Regions from separate parts of the Anoxybacillus sp. EFIL genome, predicted to be linked through region 4. Evidence: riboswitches for the same ligand, from Rfam matches in the RefSeq annotation. Region 4 holds a riboswitch; each other region holds the start of a gene.
The links. A riboswitch is a leader RNA that binds a small molecule or an ion and turns the genes downstream of it on or off. The one in region 4 is predicted to bind S-adenosylmethionine.
Positions count from the first base shown of each region.

Region 1: another riboswitch for S-adenosylmethionine. It lies ahead of metK (methionine adenosyltransferase); the one in region 4 lies ahead of mtnW (2,3-diketo-5-methylthiopentyl-1-phosphate enolase).
Region 2: another riboswitch for S-adenosylmethionine. It lies ahead of ES017_RS06410 (methionine ABC transporter ATP-binding protein); the one in region 4 lies ahead of mtnW (2,3-diketo-5-methylthiopentyl-1-phosphate enolase).
Region 3: another riboswitch for S-adenosylmethionine. It lies ahead of ES017_RS02630 (bifunctional homocysteine S-methyltransferase/methylenetetrahydrofolate reductase); the one in region 4 lies ahead of mtnW (2,3-diketo-5-methylthiopentyl-1-phosphate enolase).

Region 1 covers NZ_SDLH01000002.1:44,720-52,371, forward strand. Annotated here, with positions in the region: gene ES017_RS03345 (N-acetylmuramoyl-L-alanine amidase) at 1-777, opposite strand, end outside; gene pckA (phosphoenolpyruvate carboxykinase (ATP)) at 891-2,477, opposite strand; SAM riboswitch class I at 2,653-2,761, shown strand; gene metK (methionine adenosyltransferase) at 2,882-4,087, shown strand; gene ES017_RS03360 (phosphatase PAP2 family protein) at 4,134-4,652, opposite strand; gene ES017_RS03365 (gamma carbonic anhydrase) at 4,726-5,256, opposite strand; gene ES017_RS03370 (alpha/beta hydrolase) at 5,339-6,157, shown strand; gene ES017_RS03375 (tetraprenyl-beta-curcumene synthase family protein) at 6,132-7,202, shown strand; gene ES017_RS03380 (Uma2 family endonuclease) at 7,247-7,652, shown strand, end outside.
Region 2 covers NZ_SDLH01000003.1:83,029-90,680, forward strand. Annotated here, with positions in the region: gene ES017_RS06380 (cysteine desulfurase) at 1-993, opposite strand, end outside; gene sufD (Fe-S cluster assembly protein SufD) at 993-2,297, opposite strand; gene sufC (Fe-S cluster assembly ATPase SufC) at 2,313-3,092, opposite strand; gene ES017_RS06395 (carboxymuconolactone decarboxylase family protein) at 3,273-3,617, opposite strand; gene ES017_RS06400 (MetQ/NlpA family ABC transporter substrate-binding protein) at 3,689-4,513, opposite strand; gene ES017_RS06405 (methionine ABC transporter permease) at 4,530-5,198, opposite strand; gene ES017_RS06410 (methionine ABC transporter ATP-binding protein) at 5,188-6,216, opposite strand; SAM riboswitch class I at 6,292-6,397, opposite strand; gene ES017_RS06415 (hypothetical protein) at 6,719-7,192, opposite strand; gene ES017_RS06420 (response regulator transcription factor) at 7,576-7,652, shown strand, end outside.
Region 3 covers NZ_SDLH01000001.1:508,643-516,294, reverse strand. Annotated here, with positions in the region: gene metH (methionine synthase) at 1-3,283, opposite strand, end outside; gene ES017_RS02630 (bifunctional homocysteine S-methyltransferase/methylenetetrahydrofolate reductase) at 3,276-5,123, opposite strand; SAM riboswitch class I at 5,193-5,295, opposite strand; gene ES017_RS02625 (YajQ family cyclic di-GMP-binding protein) at 5,386-5,877, opposite strand; gene ES017_RS02620 (BMP family lipoprotein) at 6,046-7,011, shown strand; gene ES017_RS02615 (methyl-accepting chemotaxis protein) at 7,021-7,652, shown strand, end outside.
Region 4 covers NZ_SDLH01000001.1:333,018-340,669, reverse strand. Annotated here, with positions in the region: gene ES017_RS01755 (carbon-nitrogen family hydrolase) at 1-520, opposite strand, end outside; gene ES017_RS01750 (pyridoxal phosphate-dependent aminotransferase) at 618-1,790, shown strand; SAM riboswitch class I at 1,880-1,987, shown strand; gene mtnW (2,3-diketo-5-methylthiopentyl-1-phosphate enolase) at 2,047-3,270, shown strand; gene ES017_RS01740 (2-hydroxy-3-keto-5-methylthiopentenyl-1-phosphate phosphatase) at 3,267-3,923, shown strand; gene ES017_RS01735 (methylthioribulose 1-phosphate dehydratase) at 3,920-4,528, shown strand; gene ES017_RS01730 (1,2-dihydroxy-3-keto-5-methylthiopentene dioxygenase) at 4,541-5,077, shown strand; gene ES017_RS01725 (DMT family transporter) at 5,086-5,937, opposite strand; gene ES017_RS01720 (ZIP family metal transporter) at 5,950-6,684, opposite strand; gene ES017_RS01715 (ATP-binding protein) at 6,687-7,652, opposite strand, start outside.

The DNA.
Region 1 (7,652 bases), on a different contig from region 4:
TTCGCCGCGATCGCCATATCGCAATACTTTATTTGGAAGCTTACTGATCAGTTGTTCGACTATGTTTTGTTGTTTCGGTGTTTGATTGGATGGTTGTGATGGAGTTTTCACTTCTTCTTTTTTTACTAGTTTTTCAATGATTATTTGTTGCCCGGGCTGTAACGCTCTTGGATCCACGTTTGGATTTAGGCGCAATAACGTTTTTACACTTCCCCCTGTTTTTTGACTAATGGCCCATAGCGTATCTCCTCGTTCGACGGTATACAGTTTGACTTCTTCTTTTATTTCGATGTTTTCTTTTTCTGCTAATACTTGCGCATAGTTAAAACAAGGGCATTGTTTCCATTCATATCCTTTTAGCTCATTATGTCCTTTCACATCTTTATAGTTCGGCAAGATGTTTACCAGCGTTTTATATAACGTTCTCAATGATTGTTTTTGTTCATCCGTCGGTTGTTGTGTGCGAAAATCGCCCGTTAAACAAATGCCGATGCAATAAGTGTTATGGTTGCCGACATGGTAACTAATCGTTTCTAAGTCGTTACAAAAATGAATCGTTCCGTCTTGTTCAATGACAAAATGGTATCCGATGCCTGGCCATCCTTTGCTTACATGATAATTGGCGAACGCAAATGCCGAGCCTGTTTTCGTTAAACTATGATGAATAATGATGTGCGTTTTTTGTTCAAGTGTTGTTTTTTTATACGATTGGCCAGAGCGAGTGGGAAGAAGGTGGCGTATATCTTTTAATTGAGGAATCGCAAATAGTTCATTCATTTTTAGCCTCCTTTTCTTTATTTCTATGTACTACTATATGTTTCATTGAATGAAATGGTTTGTACGAACATATGAAAAATGAAAAAGCTGCCGAAAACAGGCAGCCTTTTCATTTATGCGATCGGTCCCCCGAATTGTTCAATGCGTGGATCAACGTTTGTGAATTTTTTAAAGTTTTCACGGAACTTCGCCGCAAGTTCTTTTGCTTTTTGTTCATATGCTTCTTGATCTGCCCATGTGCTTTTTGGTTGCAATACTTCATCAGGTACACCTGGGACGTGAAGCGGAATATGCAGACCGAAAATTGGGTCTTGAACGGTTTCTACGTTGTTTAATTCGCCTTCCAACGCAGCTTTGACCATTGCGCGCGTATAAGACAGTTTCATCCGTTCACCAACACCGTATCCGCCTCCTGTCCAACCGGTGTTGACTAAAAATACTTGCACGCCATGAGCGTCAATTTTTTGTCCGAGCATGTCTGCATAGCGTGTTGCAGGAAGCGGTAAAAACGGTGAGCCAAAGCAAGTAGAAAACGTTGCTTCAGGTGCCGTAATTCCGCGCTCTGTGCCCGCTAACTTGCTTGTATAGCCGCTTAAGAAATGATACATTGCTTGTTCTTTTGTTAATTTGCTAATTGGAGGCAATACACCAAACGCATCGGCCGTTAAAAAGACGATCGTATGCGGATGACCTGCAACGCTCGGTTGGACGATATTGTCCATTGCTTCAAGCGGGTATGCTGCGCGCGTATTTTCGGTTAACGTCGCATCGTCATAGTTTGGTATGCGTGTGTCTGGATCAATCATGACGTTTTCTAATACGGAACCGAAGCGAATCGCATCGAAAATTTGCGGCTCTTTTTCGCGTGATAAGTTAATGCACTTCGCATAACATCCGCCCTCAATGTTGAACACGCCGTTATTTGACCAACCGTGCTCGTCATCGCCAATTAGGCGACGGTTTGGGTCAGCAGAAAGTGTTGTCTTTCCTGTGCCCGATAAACCGAAAAAGAGCGCCACATCTCCTTCTTGACCTACGTTTGCTGAACAATGCATCGGAAAGATTCCTTGTTCTGGCAATAAAAAGTTCATGACCGAGAAAATCGATTTTTTCATTTCCCCTGCATATTCTGTTCCACCAATCAGCACGGTACGACGTTCAAATGAGATGATAATAAACGTTTCTGAACGCGTGCCGTCTACAGCTGGATCAGCTTTAAATGTCGGTGCAGAAATGACTGTAAATTGCGGCTCGTGTGTTTTTAGTTCCTCTGCTGTTGGACGAATGAATAATTGATGAGCGAATAAATTATGCCAAGCAAACTCATTCACTACTTGAATAGGTAAACGATAAGCTGGATCGGCACCCGCAAAACCGTTAAATACGAACACTTCTTCTTTTGTCATTAAATAATCAACGACTTTATTGTAAAGACGATCAAACACTTCTTCGGAAATTGGTTGATTAACTGTTCCCCAGTCAATTTTATGTTTAACAGATAGTTCTTCAACGATATATTTATCTTTTGGGGAACGGCCTGTATATTTTCCGGTCGTTGCGCAAACAGCACCGGATGAAGTGAGAATGCCTTCTTGACGAGTTAACACTTTTTCTACTAATCGTGGTACAGATAAGTTATGAAAAACCCCATCCCTTTGCAAGAGTGTTGATAATTTGTTTGTCAGTTCAATGGAATTCATTGGACAAAACCTACCTTTGTTTGATTTATTCTTCATGTAAAAAGTATAACACATTTTAATAAATAATCCATACTAATTCATGTATTTTTCTTGAATTTATTTTCAAGATCGTTGTGGCATAAAAAACATTGACTCGCTTCATACAGATGTGATATGATGCTGAAATGAACGGATACTCTTATCCCGAGTTGGTGGAGGGGGACAGGCCCGATGAAACCCAGCAACCGTCACATGCGTGAAAAGGTGCTAACCTGTGGCAAGGGAACGCCCTTGAACGATAAGAGTGAAAGGCGCAGACAAATGCAAAAACCTTTCCTCTGAGGGAAAGGTTTTTTTCACGATAGACCATAATAAGAGGGATGAGTACCGTATCATTTGCCATTATACTGAGGAGGAATGTTTAAATGCCTAAACGTCGTCTGTTTACATCTGAATCTGTAACGGAAGGGCATCCGGATAAAATTTGCGACCAAATTTCCGATGCGATTTTAGATGCGATTTTAGCGAATGATCCGAATGCGCGTGTCGCGTGCGAAACGAGCGTAACAACAGGACTTGTGTTAGTGAGTGGAGAAATTACAACATCTACATATGTAGATATTCCGAAAATTGTTCGTGAAACAATTCGTGAAATTGGCTATACGCGTGCAAAATACGGCTTTGATGCAGATACGTGCGCAGTGTTGACGTCAATTGATGAACAGTCGCCAGATATCGCAATGGGTGTTGACAAAGCGTTAGAAGCTCGCGAAGGACAAATGACAGATGAAGAAATCGAAGCGATCGGTGCAGGTGACCAAGGATTAATGTTTGGCTTCGCGTGCAACGAAACGAAAGAACTTATGCCGCTACCAATTTCTCTTGCACACAAACTTGCACGTCGTTTAGCGGAAGTGCGTAAAGAAGACATTTTACCGTACTTACGTCCAGACGGAAAAACGCAAGTGACAGTCGAGTACGATGAAAACGGCAAACCTGTACGTATCGATACGATCGTTGTTTCTACACAACATCATCCAGAAATTACACAAGATCAAATTGTACGCAACATTAAAGAACATGTCATTCAACCTGTCGTTCCGGCAGAATTGATCGATGAAAACACAAAATATTTTATCAACCCAACAGGACGTTTCGTCATCGGTGGTCCACAAGGTGACGCAGGGTTGACAGGACGTAAAATTATCGTTGACACATACGGTGGTTATGCACGTCACGGCGGCGGGGCATTCTCAGGAAAAGATCCAACGAAAGTAGACCGCTCAGCAGCGTATGCGGCACGTTACGTAGCGAAAAACATTGTTGCAGCGGGTCTTGCAGATAAATGTGAAGTGCAGTTAGCATATGCGATCGGTGTTGCAAAACCTGTATCGATTTCAATTGATACGTTCGGCACGGGCAAAGTATCTGAAGATGTATTAATTGAAGTGGTGCGCAACAACTTTGACCTTCGTCCGGCGGGCATTATTAAAATGCTTGATCTTCGTCGCCCGATTTACAAACAAACAGCTGCTTACGGTCACTTTGGTCGCACAGATATTGATCTTCCTTGGGAACGTACAGATAAAGCAGAAGTGTTAAAACAACAAGCGTTACAGTTGGCGAAGTAAAGAAAAAAGGGAGAGTTACAAGATGTAGCTCTCCTTTCTTACTTTTTTAAGTAAGAACAGAAAATGAAGCGACGCCAAACAACGTACCGAGCATACAGCCTGCAAGCACATCAGATGGATAATGGAGTCCTAAATAAATGCGCGAAATCGCGACGCTACACGCGATGGGCAAGAGCCAAATCGTTAATGCCGGAGCGTATAGTAAAAATGGAATGATGACAGAAAATACTGCGGTTGTATGTCCGGATGGAAATGAATGATCAGTTAACGGATTTTTTGTTACTTTCGTGTTATGAAGTGAAATATACGGTCGTTTGCGTGGGTACATTTTTTTCATCATTGCGACAGGAATATGGCTAAGTGCTAATGCGATGGCACTGGCGATAGCAGCATCCCGCCATTCGTCACGCAACAGCCAAACAGCTAGCATGACAGCCGTAATTGAACATGTCGCTCCGCCAGCGTGTGTAATCGAACGAAAATATGCGTTAAGCCACTTGCGATCAAAATAACGATTAATGCTGTAAAACAACTTGCATTCCCAATCGTACCATTTTCGCAACATAAGCAAATCCCCCTGAACTTATGATAAAATATATATGTTAAGTCAATAATAAAGCAATGTAAAAATACCACGCTTATTTATCGCGTGGTTTGTTTAATTGAAGCGATTTATAATATTGACCTTTTTCAACATATTCGCGGCGAATTCGTGCCATTTCACGCTCATCTTCTTCGGTTAATTCTCGGATCACTTTTGCCGGACGTCCGAATGCAAGTGTGCGAGGGGGAATTTTTTTCCCTTGAGGCACAAGACTGCCAGCACCGATAAAAGCTCCTTCACCAATTTCAGCACCGTCTAAAACGATAGAGCCCATACCGATGAGAGCGCCTTTTCTTATAATGGCACTATGCAAAATGACTTGATGGCCAACGGTGACATCATCTTCAATGATGAGTGGGTTGTTTGGACTTTGGTGAAGGACGGAGTTGTCTTGAATGTTTACACGGTTGCCGATGATCGTTGGGGCGACATCTCCGCGAATGACGGTGTTAAACCAAACGCTCGTTTCCTCTCCAATGGTTACATCACCTGTAATAGTGACGTAATCGGCGATGAAAGCGGAAGGTGCAATGTTTGGCGTATGTTCTTTATATGGATAAATCATTTGGCTCGTCCCTTTCGTTTCATTTTGTTATATTTAGTGTACAAATTTTTCGTTTATTCGTAAATAACAAGGAGGGGTGTATATGTGGAAATGGGAAGGAGAAAACGCAAAAGGTACCATTGTCATCGTTCACGGTGCTGCTGAACATCATGGTCGGTATAAATGGCTCATTGAAATGTTTCGTATGCACGGTTTTCATGTTGTTGCAGGGGATTTACCAGGGCAAGGGACGACATCGCGTAGCCGACGAGGACATATTGATTCATTTGACGAATATATAGAAGCGGTGGCAAGCTGGGTGCATGAAGCGAGCGTGTACGAACAGCCCATTTTTTTACTCGGCCATAGCATGGGAGGGCTTGTCGTCATTCGCACATTGCAAGAAAAGCGACTGCCTGTCCGCGGTGTCATTTTATCGTCCCCATGTTTAGGGCTCGTTCATTATCCGGCGAAAGCGCTTGAGATCGCCTCACGCATTTTAAACGTCATTCATCCGAAAAAACGGTTTCCATCGGGGCTAACGGTAGAGATGGCGACTCGAAATGAAGAAGTGCGCGAGATGGATAAAAACGATTCATTATATGTGACGAAAGTGTCTGTTCGTTGGTATCGCGAGTTAGTGAAAGCGATTCGCATCGCTCATGAAAAAATTGCACAATTACCAGATGTTCCGATGCTTGTCATGCAGGCGGGGGATGACAAAATTGTGGATAAAAGTGCAGTGAAATCATGGTTTGATCAGTTGATGGTTAGTGAAAAAGTGTATAAAGAATGGCCAAAACTATATCATGAAATTTTTAACGAACTTGAACGAGAACAAGTATTTTTATATGCCCATACGTTTTTAACGTTGCAACTGCAAAGAGGTGAGCTTATTGAGCGTTCCAACAAATCCTTTTAGTTTAATGCGAGCTGTATATCGTCGCGTTTTTCCGATCGTTCATCACGAATTAGCTATTTGGAAAAAAAGAGCGGAGGCTATTCCAAACGAGGAACTGCGCAAACAAGCGTTAGCAAGCATCGCGACAAAAACGTTCCATTGCGAAGGGGGAGCGATTTTGTCGTTGCTGGCTGGAAAAGAGATGGAGCGATGCATTCGTTTTATCGTTGCTTATCAAACAATTAGCGATTACTTAGATAATTTATGCGATCGAAGCACATCGCTCGATCCGACTGATTTTCGTGCACTGCACGATTCGATGATGCATGCATTAACTGTCGGGGCAAAAAAAGAGGCATATTATCGTTATCGAGTGGAACAAGATGATGGTGGTTATTTGCACGCCCTTGTCGATACGTGCCAACAGGTGTTAGCGGAAGTTCGGCATTATCATATCATCGCCCCGTTTTTACATGAACTTGCATCATATTATTGCGACTTACAAGTACATAAACATGTGAAAAAAGAAGAACGCATTCCGCGTTTGAAGCAATGGTTTGCCCAACATGAAGCATTGTTGCCGAAAATGGAATGGTATGAATTTTCCGCTTGTTCTGGGTCAACGCTCGGTATTTTTTGTTTAGTCGCTTATGCTTGTACCGATTCGTTTGATCAACGTCTTGCTGAACGGGTACGAAATAGCTATTTCCCGTACGTGCAAGGGCTGCACATTTTACTTGATTATTTGATTGATCAAGAAGAAGATCGGCAAGGTGGGGATTTAAATTTTTGTTTTTATTATCCGAATGAAGAAACGTTATTCGCTCGTTTATGTCATTTCGTTGAAGAAGCAGATCGGCATATCGCACAGTTGCCACATCGCGAATTTCATCGTTTTATTCATCGGGGGTTGCTCGGGCTATATTTATCGGACGAAAAAGTGCACGAGCAAGACGCGATTCGTAAGCTGGCAAAACAATTGTTGCGCTCAGGTGGCGTAACATCTCATTTCTTTTATTGGAACGGGCGAATGTATCGAAAATGGCAAAAATGGATGTATGCGTGAAGAAAAACGGATGTATAATGGAAGAAAAGAAGAGAGGGATGAATATGTCGTTACCTCGCTCTTCAGACGTCACGTATGAACAATATTTAATTATGCGTCAACATAGTGACGAAAGATTAGAATACATTGATGGCGTCGTTTATATGACACCTTCACCTAGCATCCAGCATCAACTCGTATCAAGCAATCTTCATACAATATTCGGGAATTATTTGAAAGGAAAGACATGTAAAGTATTTGCCGCTCTCACAGACATTGAGCTAGTGAGTGAAACATGTTCTGAAAGAAAACTCGTCATTCCTGATTTAAGCATTATTTGTGATCAAACAGGATTTACAGACACAAAATACGTCGGAGTTCCGACGTTAATTGTTGAAATACTCAGTCCTTCGAATCAAGCGCACGATTTAGTGACGAAGTTTAATTTATATATGGAATATGGTGTAAAAG
Region 2 (7,652 bases), on a different contig from region 4:
AAGGCCTGCCCGTTCTTTCGGACCGTAAATCGTTAATCCTTCAATCGTCGCGAGCTGTTCAAGCGCATATTGCGCCAAACGATGTTCGTGCTCAGCGATATGATCTAAACCGACTTGCTCAAGAAAATCAATCGCAGCTCCTAACCCGATGGCTCCAGCGATAATTGGTGTACCACCTTCAAACTTCCACGGAAGCTCTTTCCATGTTGACTCGTACAGACCGACAAAATCAATCATTTCCCCACCAAACTCAACAGGTTCCATTTGCTCAAGCAAACGTTTTTTGCCGTATAATACACCGATACCTGTCGGACCGCACATTTTATGACCTGAAAACGCATAAAAGTCACAATCGATGTCTTGCACGTTTACTTTCATGTGCGGTGTGCTTTGCGCTCCATCAACAACAACAACCGCACCGTGCTTATGAGCAATTCGGGCAATTTCTTTTACTGGGTTGATTGTACCGAGCACGTTGGATACGTGCATGACAGCTACAATTTTCGTATTCGGTGTCACCGTTTGTTCGACATCTTCTAATCGAATTGTGCCATCTGGTTGTAGCGGAATGTACTTTAACGTTGCCCCTGTTTGTTTCGCAACTTGTTGCCAAGGGATAATGTTGCTATGGTGTTCCATGTACGTAATAACGATTTCATCGCCTTCACGCACATGAGCTCGACCATAGCTTGCCGCCACTAAGTTAATCGCCGTTGTCGTCCCGCGTGTAAAAATAATTTCTTCCGTTGAGGCAGCACCGATGAAGCGGCGCACTTTGTCGCGCGCCCCTTCGTAGGCATCAGTCGCCTTTGTGCCAAGCGTATGCACACCGCGATGAACGTTCGAATTGTATTGGCGATAGTAATTGTCAATCGCTTCAATAACCGGCAACGGCTTTTGCGATGTTGCCGCGCTATCTAAATAAACGAGCGGTTTGCCATTGACTTGTTGATCTAAAATCGGGAATAGTTGACGAAGTTCTTTTACGTTCATCACTTAACTTTCCTTTCGATCACTTCAATTAATTGTTTTTTCACACGCTCAATTGGAATTTCATTAACAACTGGTGCTAAAAAGCCGTGAATAATTAATCGCTCTGCTTCCGTTTTCGGAATACCGCGGCTCATTAAATAGTATAATTGCGTTGGGTCCACGCGACCGACCGATGCCGCATGGCCTGCTGTCACGTCATCTTCGTCAATTAATAAAATCGGATTCGCATCTCCGCGTCCTTTTGGACTTAACATAAGTACACGCGATTCTTGTTCCGCATTCGATTTCGATGCCCCGTGCTCAATTTTACCAATGCCATTAAAAATCGATGTCGCTTCATCTTTAACAACGCCGTGTTTTAAAATGTATCCTTCTGTATGTTTTCCGTAATGAATGACGCTCGTCGTAAAGTTTTGCACTTGCTCACCGCGACTCACAACGACTGTCTTCGTATCGCCGACTGATCCATCACCGATTAAGCGGGTAATGTTTTCTGAAATCGTATTTCCGTCGTTCATTAAACCGAGCGCCCATTCGATGCGCGCATGACGCCCTGTCACACCGCGGCGGTTGACATAGACAGTCGTTCCCTTTGCCAAATTGTCTACCGCACCGAAAAACACTTGCGCATCATCTCGTGCAAACACTTCTGTAACGATGTTGACGATCGCTTCCGAACGTTCACATGTTGAAATGTAGTTTTCCACATACGTTACTTTACTGCCCACATCCGCAACAATAATGACGTGATTAAACAACGCTTCCGCTTTTTCATGCACGTACACCGCTTGCAACGGCACGTCAATTTGTACATGCTTCGGCACGTATACAAACACCCCGCTGTTTACAAGGGCAGCATGAAGCGCTGTCAAACGATGCTCATTTACTTTCACACCGTCCATAAAATATTTTTGCACAAGATCGCTATGCTCGCGAACAGCTGTCGCTAAATCAGTAAAAATGACGCCTTTTTCTTTCAACTCATCCGCAAGCGATACGTATGCACATGTATGGTCGCGTTGCACATATACGTTTTTTTGTTGTTCATCGATATCAATAAGCACTTTCACTTGCTCTGGCAACTCTTCTAAAGAAGAAAGCGGAGCGCTTTCAACGAGATGAGTAGAAAATTGTGTAAAGTTCCAACGATCGATTTTCGTTTTATCTGGCTTCGGTAAAGGAAGTTGTTCCGCTTGTGCAAGAGCTTGTAAGCGAACGTTTAAAAGCCAGTCCGGTTCTCCACGCCCTTCGGAAAAAGAGCGCACATACTGTTGGTCGAATGGTAGTTTCGTCTCAATCATCATAAATCCTCCTAACGCTTACGCTTCTTGCTCAACGACTTCATCTTCAATGCCTAGCTCTTTTTTAATCCAGTCATATCCTTCAGCTTCAAGACGTTGCGCCAATTCTGGACCGCCTGATTTTACGATACGTCCTTGCATCATGACATGTACGTAATCTGGTGTAATGTAGTTTAACAATCGTTGATAATGCGTAATGATTAAACAGCCAAAGTCGCTATTGCGCATGTCATTTACACCTTTTGCGACAACTTTTAATGCATCGATATCAAGACCGGAATCAATTTCATCTAAAATAGCAATTTTCGGCTGCAACATCATAAGTTGTAAAATTTCGTTCCGCTTTTTCTCCCCGCCCGAGAACCCTTCATTCAAGTAGCGGTGAGCCATATCTGGATTCATTTCTAAAAACGCCATTTTTTCATCAAGCTGACGAATGAATTTCATTAATGAAATTTCATTTCCTTCTCCACGACGTGCATTAATCGCTGAACGAAGAAAATCAGCATTCGTTACACCGCTAATTTCGCTCGGATATTGCATGGCTAAAAAGAGACCAGCACGAGCACGCTCATCTACTTCCATTTCTAATACGTCTTCACCGTCTAATGTAATGCTCCCTTTTGTTACTTCATATTTTGGATGGCCCATAATCGCCGCCGATAATGTCGATTTTCCCGTTCCGTTCGGTCCCATGATCGCATGGAACTCGCCGCCTTTAATTTCAAGGTTAACCCCTTTTAAAATTTCTTTCCCGTCAATTGCAACGTGAAGATCTTTAATCGTTAATGTTGCCATAAAAAAATACCTCCAGTTTCACTTATGTTCATAAAAACGTAATTCTCACTTTATTCTCATTACAATTTTATAACAGATGAAAAGTATTAGCAACCTTATTGCAAGCATTTTGATACTTTTTTGTTTCAAAAGTTTGCTCGTTTTATCACATATGTAAAAAAGGTAGGGAACCCCTACCCTTTAATGCATGCGAGTAAATTCATCGACACATTGTCGAACGAGCGTAACGGACTGGCTCATCGTCGCCCCTCCAGCTAAAGCAGATGCGACAGCACACGCTTCAAATATTTCTTTCTCTGTCGCCCCTTCATCGATGCACCCTTTCGTATGATAAATGGTACAATATTCATCTTGTTTAGCGACACTAATCGCTAGTGCGATGAGCTGTTTTTCTTTTTTTGATAGCTCCCCTTCGGCGAAGCAAGCTTCCGTAAATGCGTTAAACGCTCGTCCAACATGAGGCATTTGTTGTGTGAACGTGCCTAACCCTTGCTTATATTCGTGTAAACATTGTTCCATCGACATATGCACTCCTCCTTCCTTTTTATCATGCGTCGTTTTCGAGAAAATATAAAAGGACGCCCGAATGGACATCCTTATTTCGTTGCTGGAATAACAGCACCATTATATTTTTGTAAAATGAAGTCTTGAATTTCCTTTGATTGCAACACTTCAACAAGCGTCTGAATTTCTTTACGGTTTTCGTCACCTTTACGAACCGCGATAATGTTCACGTATGGGTTGTTTTCTGGCGATTCGACAGCGATCGGATCTTTTGCTGGATCTAAACCGGCATCTAACGCATAGTTGGCGTTAATTAATACCGCATCTCCTTCATCATTTTTATACACTTGCGGAAGCAATCCTGCCTCAACATCCGCTTCAAATACTAAATTTTTCGGATTTTCAACAATGTCATCAATTGTTGCTTTCGTCTTATCGACACCTTCTTTTAATCGAATTAGTCCTTTTTCTTCAAGCATCGATAAAATACGACCGTGATCAGCAACAGAGTTACTCATAATGATTTTTGCACCGTTTGGTAGCTCTTCAAGACTTTTGTATTTTTTTGAATATACGCCAATCGGCTCAATATGAATACCGCCTGCATTCACAAAGTCATAGCCATGTTCTTTCATTTGAGCTTCTAAATAAGGAATGTGTTGGAAATAGTTTGCATCTAACTCTTTATCCGCTAATGCTTTGTTTGGTAACACGTAATCTTGGAACGTCACAATTTCTAGTTCAATTCCTTTTTCTTTTAAAATTGGTTTTGCTTTTTCTAAAATTTCTGCATGTGGTACGTTTGATGCACCGATGACAAGCTTGTTCGCTTTTTCCTCTGCACTTTCATTGTTTCCGCAAGCAGCGAGCGCGAAAACGATCATGGCAGCAACAAGTAAAGAGAGCCATTTTTTCATTTGTTTTTTCCTCCTTTTATCGTTTATCTATTTTAGAAGTGACAAAGTCACCAACAAACTGAATGATAAAGACGATGACTAAAATGAGCACTGTTGCAACGAGCGTCACATCGTTATTGTTACGCTGGAATCCTTCCAAATAAGCTAAGTTCCCAAGCCCCCCAGCACCGACAACTCCCGCCATCGCCGTATAGCCAACGAGAGCGATCGCTGTAACGGTAATTCCGGATACAAGGGCAGGAAGCGCTTCAGGGAGGAGCACTTTCCAGATGATTGTCGTTGTCGTTGCTCCCATCGCTTTTGCCGCTTCAATAACTCCTTTATCAATTTCACGAAGCGCAATTTCAACCATGCGCGCATAAAATGGAGCCGCTCCAATAATGAGCGCCGGCAGTGCCGCATTGGCACCAAGAATCGTACCGACAACAAACTTAGTAAACGGGATGAGTAAAATAATTAAAATGATGAACGGGATCGAACGGAAAATGTTAACAAACGATGCGATAACGCTGTTAATGATACGATTTTCCCATATGTTTCCCTTTGACGTTAAAAAGAGTAACAATCCAAGCAAAATGCCGAGCACAAACGTCGCCGCAACTGAAATAGCTGTCATATATAACGTTTCCGCTGTTGCCGCCCATATTTTATCCCAAACGACGTTCGGAAATAGCTCATTCCACATTCGCCAACACCTCCACTCCAACTTCTTGCTGGCGAATAAAAGCGAGCGCTCGCTCGATTTCTTCATTCGCACCGTCTAAATGAACGAACAACACCCCGTATGAACCGTGATGCGTTTGCGAAATTTTTCCTTGCAAAATATTCACATTTAGATTAAATTGGCGAATAAGCTGTGTAATGAGCGGTTGCTCAGCCGCTTCGCCGACAAATGTAAGCTGTACAACTTTTCCATTTGGATATCGCTCAAGAAGATGCAACATCGCTTCTTTCGTTTCTTCCGGCTCAGTTACTTGTTGAACGAAACGCTTCGTAATCGGCTGCTCCGGCTTACGAAACACGTGAAGCACTTCACCCATTTCAACGATTTTTCCGTTTTCCATGACCGCTACACGATCACAAATTTTACGAATGACGTGCATTTCATGGGTGATTAATACGATCGTTAAACCGAGACGTTTATTAATGTCGACGAGCAAATCTAAGATGGAATCTGTCGTTTGTGGGTCGAGCGCTGACGTCGCCTCGTCGCACAACAACACTTTCGGATTGTTCGCTAACGCGCGTGCAATGCCGACGCGCTGCTTTTGTCCTCCGCTCAATTGCGACGGATACGCGTCTTCCCTTCCTTGCAGTCCGACAAGTTGAATTAGTTCATCAACGCGCTTCATTCGCTCCTCTTTCGGGACGCCGGCAATTTCGAGGGGGAATGCAATATTTTCGCGCACTGTTCGCGACCAAAGTAAATTGAAATGTTGGAAAATCATGCCGATTTGCTGGCGCGCTTGTCGCAATTGTTTTCCGCCAATTTTTCCAATCTCCTTGCCATCGACGATGACTTCGCCGCTCGTTGGCTTTTCTAATCCGTTTAATAACCGAATGAGCGAACTTTTTCCTGCACCGCTATAGCCGATAATGCCAAAAATTTCTCCTGCTTCAATATGCAAGTTCACACGATCAACAGCGGTCACATGTCCACTTGCTGCTTTGTACACTTTTGTTACATTCGATAATGTAATCACGTTGCTGTCACCTTCCTTCCATGAAAAAAGCCTTTCTGCTCAAGAGAACAGAAAGGCGCGAATCGTCCGTTCTGTCTCTTATCTCTCAAAGCAAACGCTTTGTGTGAATTGGCACCATTTCAGCAGCGCTGACGGTTGCCGGGTTTCATCGGGCACATCCCTCCACCTCTCTTGATAAGAGCGCTTTTAAACGCTTTATTCAGTTAACGTTTTAATATGTTTGAGGATCATTTTAAATTACGAAAGTGAGTATATCATCGAAAGAAGGACGGTGTCAATAAAAATTTTTCAACTATTTCCCCTTCATAATCAAGTGAACGGAATATATAGCATGAGAAATCGCTACTCTTCGGATGTCGGGCTACGAACAACCCACCGCTTTGTTAAAATGCAAAAGACTGACCCAGCACGCATTAGCGTTTCAGATCAGCCTCTTCAGTTCAAAAAATGAAGTTAAACTTTCCAATTGTAGGCATACATAGTTACATGCCAAACGGACCCTTTAATTACATTCTTCTTTTGTAATTCTAATCGTTACGTACACTTTATGAAAGGAGTCATAGTAGTCAGCTTGTGCAACACTAGATGTATACCATTTATCAACTAATTTCAAGTAAGAATCTGTATTTACTAAAGAATAAATCCCCGTAATAGTAGAAGTCTTAGTCGTTAGATTTCGATCGTACGTAACTGTCATCGTCACTGTACCATACATACTCTGAACCGTTTTTGTTTCTTTATTTCCTCGGACAATCGTATCAAGTGGAGCAATTTTTGATTTTGAATTGCTTAATTTTGCCATTGAACTCCCTACTGCAGGAGTAACTGTAATTGTTACATTCCCCTCTTTATATACTCGTTTCGGGAGCGTACTAGCTTCAGTAGTAATTAACGACCCAAAAAAACCATCTAATAACAGAGTAGCAGTTAGTGCTAGGGTAGCAACTAAAATAAGCCTTCTAAATTTACTTTTCATTATTTTCTCTCCTCACATAGTCCAATTGTAATGCTAGTTCTCCGCTACTTGTCCATAATGAGATAGACTTGTACATTAGCGCCAGTTAAACATCGGTATCATGAATATAAGCAGAAATTTTTATTTAGCTGATTACTCACCATAGGTACAACATATTGTATAAAAATCGGACGTTCTTTATTTCAACTTATACATTGCTCATACTCCTCCGCTTCTTCTCCCAAAAATAGCTGATCAGCTATTTTCATTTTACCAAAAATAGAAAAGAAAAAAATCCGTATTTTCCGCCAATTTTTTGGCGAAAATCCGCCAATTTCTTCAAAATAAATGACAAAGTTTATTAAATGAAGTAGAATCTAGTAAAAAAGTGGAGGGGAAATTGCATGGCTATTCGTACATTGCTTATTGATTCTGACCCTATCTATTTGCTTGGGTTGAAAAAATTGTTGGAAAACGAAAG
Region 3 (7,652 bases), 180 kb from region 4:
CTGGGCGTAAAAGGCGGAATAGTTTTTCTTGGTCTTCGAGATTCGGACAAGCAGGGTAGCCGAAAGAAAAACGCTGTCCTTGATATTTTGCCGCAAATCGTTGTTCCATCGTAAAATCAGGAGAATCTGGAAAGCCCCAACGGTCGCGCATAATTTGATGGACGCGTTCTGCTAATCCTTCCGCTAGTTCAAGCGCTAACGCTTGAATGGCGTGGCTTTTTAAAAATTGTCCTTCTTCTTTTAGACGTTGTGCCATATCGCGCACACCTGCCCCGGCCGTCACAGCAAATAGCCCGACATAGTCGATTTGTTCATTCGAAAGATAATCTGCTAAGCATAAATATGGCGCTTTCGTTTGTCTTGGAAACGTAAACGTTTCAATGACCGTTTGTTGATCATGCGGGTCATAAATAATGATCGTATCGCCATCGCTTCTGGCTGGGAAAAATTGATATACCGCTTTCGGTGAAAGCGACTTTGTTTGTTTTGCTTCAGTGAGCAGCTCATCGATTAACTCTTTTAACATGATCGCTTTTTCGTTTCTTTCCGCCAACAGCTTTTTTACATTTCCTTTTAAACCGAGATGGTGCCCGAGAAGCATTTGCCAATTGACGTACGGTTCAATATGTGAAAGCGGAATGTCTTTTAATATATGTTTTTCTGTATCGGTCGGCACGTAAATCGGTGCTCGCTTCACATTTGATTTTGTCATGACAGCGACTGCGCTTTGCTGTTCGATTGTTTGTTTCGTTTTTTCTTTTTTCTCATAAGAAATGTCTTGTTGGACGATACGGTTGGCAAGCGTCAATCCTTCCATCGCATCTTTCGCGTATAAAACAATGCCGTCGTATTCTGGCGCGATTTTCGTATCGGTAAATTTCCGTGAAAGAGCGGCGCCGCCAACTAAAATTGGCAAGGAGATGCCCGCTTGTTTTAAGTCTTGGGCGGTGAGCACCATTTGTTGAGCTGATTTCACAAGCAGCCCAGATAAGCCGATCATGTCTGGCTGTTCGTTTCGCACCGCTTCGATGAGCTGTTGCGGCGTGACTTTAATGCCTAAATCGACGACGTGAAACCCGTTGTTACTTAAAATAATATCGACTAAATTTTTTCCGATGTCGTGCACATCGCCTTTGACTGTTGCGAGCAGCACTTTTCCTTTGACGCTCGTTTCGTTTTTTTCCATATACGGCTCTAAAAAGGCGACGGCCGCTTTCATCACTTCTGCGCTTTGTAACACTTCCGCGACGATGAGCTGATTATCATTAAATAGGCGACCGACTTCGTCCATTCCGTTCATCAGCGGACCGTTAATAATATCAAGCGGGCTGTACGTTTGTAAGGCGAGCGTCAAGTCTTCGATGAGCCCGTCTTTCGTTCCTTCAATGACGTATGTGGCAAGCCGCTCTTCTAACGTCATATGGACGTTTGTTTGTTTCGGTTGTTTCGTTTTATCGCGATAAAATTGAATAAATGCGTTTAACGTTTCATCGTTTGTGTGAAATAACAACGCCTCTGCTAAGCGCACTTCTTCTTCAGGAATGGACGCAAAGCGCTCTAATTTTTCCGTATTGACGATCGCGTAATCGAGCCCTGCTTGCGTGCAATGGTATAAAAAGACGGAGTTTAACACTTCGCGTCCGACAGGTGGCAAACCAAATGAGACGTTGCTAATGCCGAGCATCGTTAAGCAGTTTGGCAAATGTTTTTTAATGAGGCGAATGCCTTCGATCGTTTCTTTTGCTGCGCCAATATATTGCTCATCTCCAGTGCCAATCGGGAAGACGAGCGGATCGAAAATAATGTCGTGCGGTGAAACGTCATATTTATTGACGAGTAAATCGTATGAACGAAGGGCGATGTCAAGCTTTCGTTTTGCTTCAATCGCCATTCCTTGTTCGTCAATTGTGCCGACGACGACTGCTGCACCGTATTGATGAAGAAGCGGAATAATTTTTTCAAACCGTTCTTCCCCGTCTTCTAAGTTAATGGAGTTAATAATCGCTTTTCCTTGGGAATACGATAACGCACAGGCGATGACGTCTTCATCGGTCGAGTCGATGACGAGCGGCACTTTCACTTTTTTCACGACTTGTTGAATAAATTGTTCCATATCTTCTTTTTCATCGCGGTCAGGGTCCGCTAAACAAATGTCGATGACGTGCGCTCCATTTTTCACTTGTGCGCGCGCAATTTCTGCCGCTTCTTCATATTTGCCTTCTGCGATGAGCCGTTTAAATTTACGTGAGCCAATGACGTTCGTTCGTTCCCCGACAAAAAGCGGACGCATCGTTTCATCATATATCAACGCATCAATGCCAGACACAGCGTGCATGGCAAACTGTTTTGGGATCACGCGCGGCGGAATGTCGCGAACAGCTTCCGCGATAGCGCGAATATGTTGTGGCGTCGTGCCGCAACAGCCGCCGACAATGTTTAACCATCCTTTTTCAGCAAATTGGCGAATTTTTTTCGCAAGCATGTCTGGCGTTTCGTGGTAATGCCCTTCTTCGTCAGGAAGCCCAGCGTTCGGATAACAGCTGACGGCCGTGTTCGCTAATGAAGCGAGCGAGCGCAAATGGTCGGTCATAAATTCCGGACCTGTGGCGCAGTTTAAACCGACGGCAAAAGGTTTCATATGTTGAATGGAAATAAAAAACGATTCGATCGTTTGCCCGGCAAGCGTCGTTCCCATCGGTTCAATCGTTCCAGAAATCATCAGCGGCACTCGTTTTCCGACCGCTTGAAACGCTTCAGTAATACCGAGAAAGGCGGCTTTGACGTTTAATGTATCTTGGCACGTTTCTAACAACAATAAATCGACGCCGCCAAGTAATAGCCCGCGCGCTTGTTCTTCGTATGCGGAAACGAGCTCCGCAAACGTCGCTCCGCCTGTGACAGAAAGCGTTTTTGTCGTCGGGCCCATCGAGCCGGCAACGAAGCGCGGCCAATCGGTTGTCGTATATTTTTCCGCTGCTCGTTTTGCAAGTTTAGCTGCTTCGATATTTAACTCAAGCGCTAAATGGCCGAGGTCATATTCATCTAGTACGATGCGCGTTGCCCCGAACGTATTCGTTTCGACAATGTCAGCTCCTGCGGCAAAATACGCTTCATGAATGTGAGAAATGACGTGTGGGGCAGTGATCGTTAAATATTCGTTGCATCCTTCATATGCTTCACCGCCAAAATCGTCTGCGGTTAAGTTGGCGGCTTGGATCATCGTCCCCATCGCTCCATCAATAATTAAAATTTTCTTTTCAAGCTGTTCAAATAAACTAGCCATGATAAACCGTCCTTTCTTTTGCGAGCCGCTCTTTTTCATGAATGTAGCGAACGAGTTCGACCGTCATATCGTAACGTAAAAATGGTGTAATTAAATAAATGCCTTGGAATAAATCGAACGCGGCATCGATGAGCGCTTTGGCGATCGCTAATCCTTCTTTCGTTGATTGAACACGGTCGTTTGCGCACATGGCCATGCGGTTGCGAATGTCGTCAGACAATGTAATGCCCGGCACTTCGTGATGTAAAAAGTCAGCGTTGCGTGCGCTTGTGAGCGGCATAATGCCGATGTAAATGGGCGTCGGTAAATGTTTCGTCGCTTCATACACGTCTTCGATTTGTTTTTCGCTATAAAGCGGCTGTGTTAAAAAGTAGTGCGCCCCGCATTCAATTTTTTTCTCGAGCCGCTTCACCGCTTTATCTAAATGGCGTACGTTCGGGTTAAAGGCGGCAGCGATCGAAAAGTTCGTTTTTTGTCCGAGCGGTTTGCCTGAGTACGAAAGCCCTTCGTTAAATTGGCGAATTAACGAAATGAGGTCAAACGATGATAAATCGTAGACGGACGTTGCGCCCGGAAAATCGCCTACTTTTGATGGATCGCCTGTTAAAGCGAGCACGTCGGTCATGCCGAGCGTATGAAGCCCCATTAAGTGCGACTGCAAGCCGATTAAGTTTCGATCGCGACATGTAATATGAATGAGCGGGCGCATGCCGAGCTGTTGTTTGACGATCGTGCCGACAGCGACGTTGCTAATGCGCGGTGTCGCAAGCGAATTGTCGGCAAGCGTTAAGGCATCAATGTTCGCTTCTTTTAACGCCTTTGCTCCTTCTAAAAATGTCGTTAAGCCGAGTTTTTTCGGCGGATCGAGCTCGACGATAATCGATCGGCGCGTGCGAGCGATGTCAGCAAGAGAAGGGGCTGTCGTTTGTTTTTCTTCTTGGACGACGATCGGATGGCGCTGTTTTACTTCTTTTTTATATACAGGTGTGCGATCGGAAAGGGCGCGAGCAATGGCGGCAATATGTTTTGGCGTCGTACCGCAACAGCCGCCGATAAGCCGAACCCCTTGTTCACGAAAGGCGCGCGCCGTTTCTTCAAAATATTGTTCGCTCGTTTCGTAAATAAAGCGACCGTCGCGATATTGCGGCAAGCTTGCGTTCGGATATACCGATAAAAAAGCGCGTGTTGGAATCGGCACTTCTTCAAGCGAGCGCAACATATGATATGGACCGAGATGGCAATTTAAGCCGACGACATCGGCACCGAGTTGTTCTAACTCGGTCAGCGCTTCGGCAAGTGGCATTCCGTGTTGCAGAACGCCGATATCGTGCAACGTGACGTGGGCGATGATCGGCAACGTCGTTTCTTTGCGAGCGATGGAAAGCACCGTTTGCAATTCTTCAAAATCGTAATACGTTTCAAGCAAAAGTCCGTCGACACCTTCGTTTAACAACACGTACAGCTGTTCACGAAACGTTCGTTTCACTTCTTCAAGAGAAATCGTGCTTTTATTCGTGCTACGCAGTCCTCCGATCGTACCGAGCACGTAGGCGCGCCCTTTTGCCGCTTTTTTGGCAAGTTCGACCGCGGCTTCGTTTATTTTTTTTACGTCATCTTGCAGCCCGTAACGTGCTAGTTTCACGTAGTTGGCGCCGTATGTGTTCGTTTGAATGATTTCTGCGCCTGATTCAATATACGCTTCATGAATATGGACAATTTCTTCAGGTTTTGTGACGTTTAATTCTTCAAAACAACGATCGATGCCGTGCGCATATAATAATGTCCCCATCGCTCCATCAGCGATGACGATGCGTTCTTTTAAATCATCTAACAATCCCACGTCCATTCCTCCGTTTCTTCGTTTAAAGTAAAAAAGTCTTCCCCATAAGAAGAAGACTTGACGCGCTCCTTCTTATCTTCCAAGCGAATCGCTTGTCTGGACTTAGCACCTTGACGATCGTCAGGTTGCTGAAGGTTCATCGGGCCAGTCCCTCCCCTTCTCTCGATAAGATGTTGTATGAAGTTATTCATAAATGTAACTGATTTTTTAGAAATATTCAACTATTTTATTTCAAAAAAGAAAAAGAAGGCAAAGCGCCTTCTTAACGGTAGTTGACGAATTGAACGTCAATCGGTAAATCTGCCTCGCGAATGGCGGCGATCACTTTTTGCAGGTCGTCTTTACTTTTGCCGCTGACGCGAATTTGGTCTTCTTGAATTTGACTTTTTACTTTTAAGCCTGTATTTTTAATGATTGTGTTAATTTTTTTCGCATTGTCTTTGTCGATGCCTTGGACGAGTTTCGCACGTTGACGCACCGTTCCGCCAGATGCTGCTTCCACTTTTCCGTATTGAATGTTTTTTGTCGGCACGCCGCGTTTAATGAGTTTGCCGATGAGCACATCTTTGAGTTGCTCCAGTTTAAACTCATCGTCAGAAATGAGAATGAGCTCATCTTTTTCAAGCGAAATGTCGCTTTTGCTTCCTTTAAAGTCGTAGCGGTTTTGAATTTCTTTTAACGCGATGTTGACTGCGTTCGTCACTTCCGACAAATCGACTTTTGACACAATATCAAATGAACTTTCTTTTGACATATGAACCACCTCAGCATAAATTCGTTGTGCTTCCATTATAGTCGATTGTTGTCATACGAACAACTTTACAAAATCTTTATATTATAAAAAGTAAATAAAATGTCGGAATGTGTCGATATAATAAATGAAGCACGATTTGATCGAGAGATAAGGAGATGAGGAAATTTTATGAAAAAAATGATTTCACTCTTGATGGCATTCGTTTTGTTGCTTGCCGCGGGATGTTCGCAAACGAGTTCTTTTCAACCGAAAGAGCGAATAAAAGTGGGCATTATGTTGTCAGACGTCGGACTCGGTGATCAGTCATTTAGCGATTCGGCGTTTAAAGGATTAATGAAGGCGCGCGATGAGCTCGGCATCTTTTTTGACTACCGTGAGTTAAAAGAAACCGAGACGTATGAAAAAGGGTTAACAGAGCTCGTTGAAGCAGGGAACGATCTCGTCATCGGATTAGGATTTATGGTGCAACAAGATTTAGAAAAAGTCGCGAAAAAATATCCGAAACAGCAATTCGTATTAATTGATGCGGTATCTGATCTGCCGAACATTACATCGATTACGTTTAAAGAAGATGAAGGAAGCTTTTTAGCGGGCGTAGTGGCTGGCATGTTGACGAAAACGAACAACGTCGGTTTTGTTGGCGGAGCGGATGTGCCGCTCATTCGTAAATTTGCGAACGGTTTTATTCAAGGGGTAAAAGCGGTTAAACCGGAAGCGAACGTGCAGGAAGTGTATGCCGGCAATTTCGGTGATGATAAGCTTGGGGCACAAATTGCAAAACAAATGATCGCAAATGGGGCAGACGTCTTGTATGCCGCGGCTGGATTTACCGGTGTCGGCGTGCTGCGCGAGGCGGAAATGAATAAAAAATATGCGATCGGTGTCGATAGCGACCAATATTTTTATGCGGAAAAAGCGGTTGTCACATCGATGTTAAAAAATGTCGATGTCGCATTATATACAGTCATTAAACAATACGTTGAAACGAAAGAAGTGCCAAAAGGGACGGTTCAACTTGGCTTAAAAGAAAACGGCGTCGATTTGGCGCCGATTCGCGTCGTGACGTTCACTCCAGAGCAACAAGCGACGCTTGAAAAATGGAAAGAAAAAGCGACAAACGGCATCGCAAAATAAAGGAGGAATATGATGACGATTAAACAACGATTGTTATTTCACTCATTAGCTACACCCATCATTGCAGGGGCTATTATTGTGTTTATTATTATAAATATGCTTTCGATTCAATCGTCGAATCAAGATTTTGTGCCGCTCATGATGAAAGCGCAACATTTGCAGGCGGAGCTAAAAGCGACGAAACAAAGTTTAAGCAACTATGCTTACAGTCCGACAGAAGGAAATAAACAAGAAGTGATCGTTCGTTTAGCGGAATCGGAAAAGCTGCTTCAAGCATTAAATAAAGGATTAACTGAGCCGTATTTTCGTTCTGCGCTTGAGCAAGCGAATAAAAAATTCGCTGAGCTTGCGAAACAATCGAATGATGCGCTTGATGCAAACGATGTAGCGGAAGTGCGCCGCCAGTCGATGCGTGCCGAAGGGGTATTGAACGATGTGTACGTCATCAACACGTATGTGAGCGAATATTATGCGCACATGCAAAACACGTTACAAAAACAAATTGATCGCGTCATTACCGTTTCGCTTGTTGCGATTGCGGTTGTGCTATTGTTTGCAGGATTTAGCGGCGTGCGTTTAACACAAAAAATGTCGACGCCGTTGCGAAAAATTGCTGAAAACGCAAAACAAATTGCGAACGG
Region 4 (7,652 bases):
GGCGAGCAAGCGGCCACTCCGCGACGACAAATAGCACTTCGGCTCCGTGAAGCGCATGAGTGCGAATCCATTCTGGAAAACGAATGTCATAACAAATGACGCCTGCGCACGTCGTGTGAGCGAGTTGAAAAACGTGTAACGTCTCCCCAGCTTGTAAATACATATGTTCATCCATCAATTTGAACAAATGAAGTTTACTATATTCGCTAACGACATGGCCGTTTCGGTCGACGACATACATCGTATTCGTCATTTGTTTGTCTGTTTTTTTCGCTACCGATCCGCCGACAATATGCACATCGTACGTGCGCGCAAGCGAGGAAAGAAACGTTTTTGTATCTTCGCCGTTTTCGTCGGCGATGTCTGTTAATCTCGTTAAATCGTATCCTGTCGTCCATAGTTCTGGCAATACGACGACGTCGACGTCACGCGCCATTTGTTCCATGTAGCGCACGATCGTTTGTTTATTTTTTTCAGGCGCTCCAAACGCAATGTCCATTTGTATACAAGCGATATTCATTTCATTCACCTCGAAAAATTTTCTTTACATTTTGATTTTTACGATATATGATACATGACTAGAATTTCAACCTTTTTGTGAAGTAGGTGTGCGAAAAATGAAAACATTTCCGCAATCGAACTTGTTACAGCAACTACCGAAGCAATTTTTTGCTTCGCTCGTTCAAAAAGTCAATACGGTCATTGCTGAAGGGCATGACGTCATTAATCTTGGGCAAGGAAATCCGGATCAGCCGACCCCTGCTCATATTGTAAACGCAATGCAACAGGCGGTAGCAAAGCCAGCGTACCATAAATATTCCCCGTTTCGCGGGTATTCGTTTTTGAAAGAAGCGGTAGCGACGTTTTACAAACGGGAGTATGGGGTAACCATTGATCCAGAAAAAGAAGTCGCCATTTTATTTGGCGGCAAAGCTGGGCTCGTTGAAATGCCGCTTTGTTTATTAAACCCCGGCGATGTCGTGCTCGTTCCCGATCCCGGTTATCCGGACTATTGGTCGGGCGTTGTGCTTGCGCGGGCGCGCATGGAAATGATGCCGCTGCGGGCGGAAAACGACTTTTTGCCCGATTATGAGGAGTTAAACAAAGACGTCGTTCGTCAAGCGAAATTGATGTTTTTAAACTATCCGAACAACCCGACAGGCGCGACAGCAACGGAATCGTTTTTTAAAAAAACCGTTTCGTTTGCTGAAACATACGGCATTGCTGTCGTGCACGATTTTGCGTATGGGGCGATCGGGTTTGACGGGAAAAAGCCGGTCAGCTTTTTACAAGTCGAAGGGGCGAAAGACGTTGGCATTGAAATTTATACGTTTTCAAAAACGTACAATATGGCAGGATGGCGCATCGGCTTTGCGGTCGGCAACGAAAGCATGATCGAAGCGATTAACGTTTTGCAAGATCATTTGTATGTGAGCATGTTCGGCGCCATTCAAGAAGCGGCAGCGGTTGCGCTTTTACAGTCGCAACAATGCGTCGATGAGCTTGTCGCCACGTATGAAGCAAGACGGAATACGTTTATTCGTGCATTAAACGACATCGGCTGGAACGTGCAAGCGCCAGCAGGTTCTTTTTTTGCGTGGCTTCCGGTGCCAAAAGGATATACGTCCGAAACGTTTGCCAATCTTTTACTTGAACAAGCACATGTCGCCGTTGCCCCAGGCATCGGCTTTGGAGAGCATGGGGAAGGATATGTGCGCACAGGGCTGTTGACAAGCGAAGAACGGCTGAAAGAAGCAGCAGAACGAATCGGACGATTGCAACTTTTTTAAAAAATCATTGACAAAATGAGAGACTGCTGTCATAATTCGAATTAAATTTATGAAAAACGAACCATTCAAAAAATTTCATACATTGCGAATTCTTATCAAGAGTAGGCGGAGGGACGAGCCCGATGAAGCCCGGCAACCGACTTAACGAACGTTAAGCACGGTGCTAATTCTCGCAGCAATCAGCTGAGAGATAAGAAGAGACGAACGATTAGCCTCTTCTTATGAAGAGGTTTTTTATTTGTAAAGGAGTGATACGATGATTACGGCAACATATTTGATTCATGATGACAAAGATTTGGCGAAAAAAGCGGAGGGGATTGCGCTTGGGCTTACGGTAGGATCGTGGACCGATTTGCCGCAACTTGAACAAGAACAGTTGAAAAAACATAAAGGGGTTGTAGAGTCGATTGAACAGCTTGAGGAAGATGAGCGGGTCAATACGTATTTCGGGAAGCGATTGAAACGGGCGCTCGTGCGCATTTCGTATCCGAGCGTCAATTTTAGTGCCGATTTTCCAGCGATTTTGACGACGACGTTTGGCAAATTGTCGCTTGATGGAACGATTAAACTTGTTGACCTGACGTTTTCTGACGAATTAAAACGAGCATTTCCTGGTCCGCGCTTTGGCATTGATGGCATTCGTGAAAAGCTTGGTGTTTTTGACCGTCCGCTTGTCATGAGCATTTTTAAAGCGGTGATCGGTCGCGATTTGCGATATGTGACCGAGCAATTAAAACTGCAAGCGCTCGGCGGTGTCGATCTCGTGAAAGACGATGAAATTTTGTTTGAAAACGACTTGACGCCGTTTGAAAAACGCATCGTCGCAGGAAAACAAGCGCTCAACGATGTGTACGAACAAACAGGGCATCGGACGTTATATGCGGTGAACTTAACAGGAAAAACGTTTGAACTAAAAGAAAAAGCAAAGCGCGCAGCGGAGTTAGGTGCGGACGTGTTGTTGTTTAACGTGTTTACATACGGGCTTGATGTATTGCAAGCGCTTCGCGAAGACGATGACATTCGTTTGCCGATCATGGCGCATCCGTCATTTAGCGGCGCGATCGCTTCATCGCACGTATATGGAGTGAGCTATGCGCTTCTTCTTGGCAAACTGTTGCGCATGGCAGGAGCGGACTTTTCGCTTTTCCCATCTCCGTACGGAAGCGTAGCGCTTGAAAAAGAACAGACGCTTGCGATTGCCGACGAACTGACGAAAGAAGAGCCGTTCGTCCGCGCGTTCCCTGTCCCATCGGCCGGCATTCATCCGGGACTTGTGCCGCTTTTAGTTCGCGATTTTGGCATCGATTCAGTCATTAACGCAGGCGGCGGGGTGCACGGTCATCCAGCCGGAGCGGTTGGCGGCGGGCAAGCGTTTCGAGCGGCAGTTGAAGCGGTGCTTTCAGGGCGTTCGCTTCATGAAGCGGCAAAAGAAAACGAACCGTTGCGACAAGCGCTTCATTTATGGGGGAGCGCATCATGAAGCCAGTCATTTTTTGCGACTTTGACGGGACGATTACGTTAAACGATAACATTATTGCGGTGATGAAACAGTTCGCCCCACCGGAGTGGGAAGCGATCAAAGACGATATACTTGCGCAAAGATGTTCCGTACAACAAGGCGTTGGGCGCATGTTTTCCCTTTTGCCGTCGTCATTGAAAGAAGAAATTGTGCAATTTTTGCTTGACACTGCCCGCATTCGCGACGGATTTTCCGAGTTTGTCGCATGGACGAAACAACAACATATGCCGCTTTATATCGTCAGCGGCGGCATCGATTTTTTCGTTTATCCGTTGTTAGACGGGTTCATTGAAAAAGAACGCATTTTTTGCAATCGCGCGGACTTTCGCGGCGAAACGATTCAAATTACATGGCCGTATGCATGCGATGAACATTGTCAAAATGAATGCGGCTGTTGCAAGCCGTCACTTCTTCGTAAACTTGCGCCAGAAGGGGCGAAAACGATCGTCATCGGCGATTCCATTACCGATTTAGCGGCAGCAAAACGAGCCGATCACGTCATCGCGCGCGACTTTTTGCTTGAAAAATGCCGTGAGCTTCACTTACCGCATACGCCGTTTACGACGTTTTATGATGTCATCGATGCGTTAAAAGAAAGCGAGGTGGTCGCATGAGGCAAAAAAAATGGGAAGAGCTCGCTGAGGTGAAACGGGAGCTAGCGGCGCGCGACTGGTTTATGGGAACAAGCGGCAATTTGTCGCTCAAAGTGAGCGATGAGCCGCTCACGTTTCTTGTGACCGCAAGCGGCAAAGATAAACGAAAAGAGACGGCAGAAGATTTTTTACTCGTCGGTGCGGACGGACAGCCAGCGGAAGCGACGTCTCTCAAACCGTCAGCGGAGACGCTTCTTCACGTCCGCATTTACAACAAAACGAACGCCGGCTGCGTCTTGCATGTGCATACCGTTGACAACAACGTCATTTCGGAATGGTACGGCGATGAAGGGGAAGTCGTTTTTACAAATCAAGAAATCATTAAAGCGTTCGGATTATGGGAAGAAGATGCGGTATTTCGCATTCCGATTATTCCGAATTTCGCACATATTCCGACGTTGGCGGATGAATTTGCGAAACATGTGCATGAAAGCACAGGGGCGGTACTTATTCGCAATCACGGCATTACCGTTTGGGGAAAAGATGCGTTTGAAGCGAAAAAATGGCTAGAAGCGTGCGAGTTTTTATGTCAGTACCACGTCAAATTATTACTTTTAAAACGATAAGGGGGAGTAAGTATGGCAGTGATTAAAGTGCGCAATACAGGAGAAGTGATTGAAGGAAAGGAAAACGTCGCTGCGTTTTTAAATAAGCAAGGTGTGTTGTACGAACATTGGGATGCAAGTAAACTTCCAACGCATCTTCAAAACAAATTTGTATTAACAGACGAAGAAAAAGCGGACATTTTAGCCGCGTTTCAATCGGAAATTGAACATTTAGCGAAGCGAAGAGGCTATCAAGCGTGGGACGTTGTCGCTCTCTGTGAGCAAACGCCAAATTTAGAAGAGCTATTGAAAAAATTTGAACAAGTGCATACGCACACGGAAGATGAAGTGCGTGCAATCGTCGCGGGGCACGGCATTTTCGTCATTAAAGGAGACGAAAACACAGGATATTTTGACGTACAACTCGAAGCAGGAGACGTCATTTCTGTGCCAGAAGGAAATCCGCATTTCTTTACATTAATGGACGATCGTCAAGTCGTTGCCGTTCGGTTATTTATCGATCCATCCGGTTGGGTTGCTCATCCATATGAAGAAAAAGAAGGGGAATAACGCCCCTTCTATTTTTTTGTAAACAATATGACGCCTGCAATGGTGACGAATGAACCGATCCATTGTGGTGGCGTTAACGTTTCTCCAAGAAGTATGTATGCAAACAAGGCAGTAAAAAGCGGATTAAAATTTAAAAACATGCCCGCTGTCGTCGCACCAACTCGTTTGACGCCGACGTTCCAAAGAAACATCGCGAGCACCGTCGCCCCAACGCTCGTATATAAAAGCGCAAGCGAAAAGGAGACGTTCACATCATGAACGGAAAAAGAAGAAAGAAACGGCAGCAATCCGATGACGCCAAATACGCCAGACCAAAACGTCGCCGCAAGCGGAGAGTACGATGTCATCACCGCTTTGGCGCAGGCTGAATAAACGCCCCAAATGATGACCGCTCCGATCATCCATACATCGCCGATGTTTACATCCGCTAGACGATGCAGTTGCCCGTGCGTCATGACGATGAGCACACCGATGAGCGAAACGATCATCGCCACCCATTGCCGAAGCGTCAGTTTGTCACGATAGACGACGTATGCAACGAGCGCAATCGCCATCGGGTTTAGCGTTGAAATTAAACCGACATGATCCGCTGATGTATAGCGAAGCGCTTGAAACATAAATACGTTAAACAACACGACGCCCGACATCCCCATCGCAATCAAAGGAACGATGCCGCGCGTTTGAAGACGGACGGATCGTTCTTTTTTTAACACGATCGGAAATAAAAAAAGGACGGCGATCGTCCAGCGAATAAACGTCAGCGTGAGCGGGGAGGCGTGGGCGACAAGCAATTTGCTTGCGACAAAGTTTCCTCCCCATAATGCGCTTGTCAATAAAAGAAGCATATAATATTTCGACATGTAGATCATCCTTTAAAATGTTTCAATTAAAAATACCATCACTAATAGTCCGATAATAAAAGAATACGTTGACGATTGTTCATTCCCATCGCCATGGCTTTCAGGAATTAATTCTTTATAAATAATAAACAACATCGCTCCAGCAGCAAACGCTAATCCGTACGGGACGAGCGCATCGACGATCGACGTTAAATAAAAGCCGATGACGGAAGCGACAAGTTCAATCAGTCCTGTCCCTGTTGCCATCAAAAACGCTTTTCCTTTTGAAATTTGTTGATTAAATAAAAAAAGCGCAACGAGCAATCCTTCAGGCGCGTTTTGGAAGCCGATCGCAAGCGCAATTAAATCACCCATATGGTTTTGTTCGCCGGAAGCGTAACTCACGCCGACAGATAGTCCTTCTGGGATGTTGTGAAGCGTAATCGCCGCAAGCACAAGCAACGCTTTTTGGTCAATTTTTATGCCGCTTTCGGTATGCGCTAAGTCGATGTGCGGCACCATTTTTTCAAGAAACGTTAACGCGAGCACACCGACGCACAATCCAACCGTTAAGGCAAGAAACGTTCCGGAAGAAAGCGCTTCTGGAATGAGTCCAAGCATGGATGCCGCCATCATAACACCAGCCGTAAAAGCGAGCAACATGTCGCGCCATTTGTGTGTTAACGAGCGCGACAAAAATAAAATCGGGACAGCGCCAGCTCCTGTGGCAAGTGCAGATAGCGTGCTTCCGATCAGCATGTCAACCATAATCACCCTCCTAACGGAAAACGAACGGTAATCGTCGTTCCTTTCTTTTCTATACTATGAATGTCAATCGTCCCTTCGTGCATGTCTATAATGCGTTTACATATGACGAGCCCAAGCCCTGTGCCTGTTTGTTTAGATGTGACAAACGGTTGGAATAGCTTGTCGCTCACATGTTTCGGAATGCCGCAACCTGTATCTTTGACGCGCAATATGCCGAAGCTTCCTTGTTTTTCAAGAGAAATCGTTAGCTCGCCACCGTGCGGCATCGCTTCTATCGCATTTTTTGCTAAATTTAAGACGACTTGTTTTAAATGGTCTTTCGAACAACGAATCGGAAGCGGTACATCGGCGCGTTGAAACGAATAAATAACATTATGTAAGTGTGCTTGCGACTCGATCATCGGGTGAATGCTTTGGACGATATGATTTAAATCGCACATTTCAAGCTTTTGTGCCGTCGGTTTGCCGAGAATTAAAAATTCATTGACGATATCGTTAATGCGTGTGATTTCGTTTTGAATGACCGAAAAATAAAGTTGCGATTCGTTATCTTTATGTTTTTCACTTAATAGTTGAATAAACCCTTTAATGCCCGCAAGCGGGTTGCGAATTTCGTGTGCCGTGCTTGCGGCTAGCGTACCGATTAACTCAAGCTTTTGCGCTTCCGTTTCCATTCGTTCGACGATCGTTTGCCGTTTTAATAGCGAATATTGAATGAACAACCAAATAATATGGATGATCACAATAAGCGACAAGATATAAGGAAGGGAAGCTTGTATATTTTGTTTCATATTTACGCGCGGCACGTTCGCTTCAATCGTCCACGGTGCGTGATTTAAATGGACGCTTACTTTTTGTTGTGATGCTTGACGTTTGTTTGTCGCAAGAAGAAGCGTTCCGTGTTCATCGTATAAGCGAAAGGATGCGTTTGGATCAATGATTTTCATGCGATGTTTCATGTACGCTGT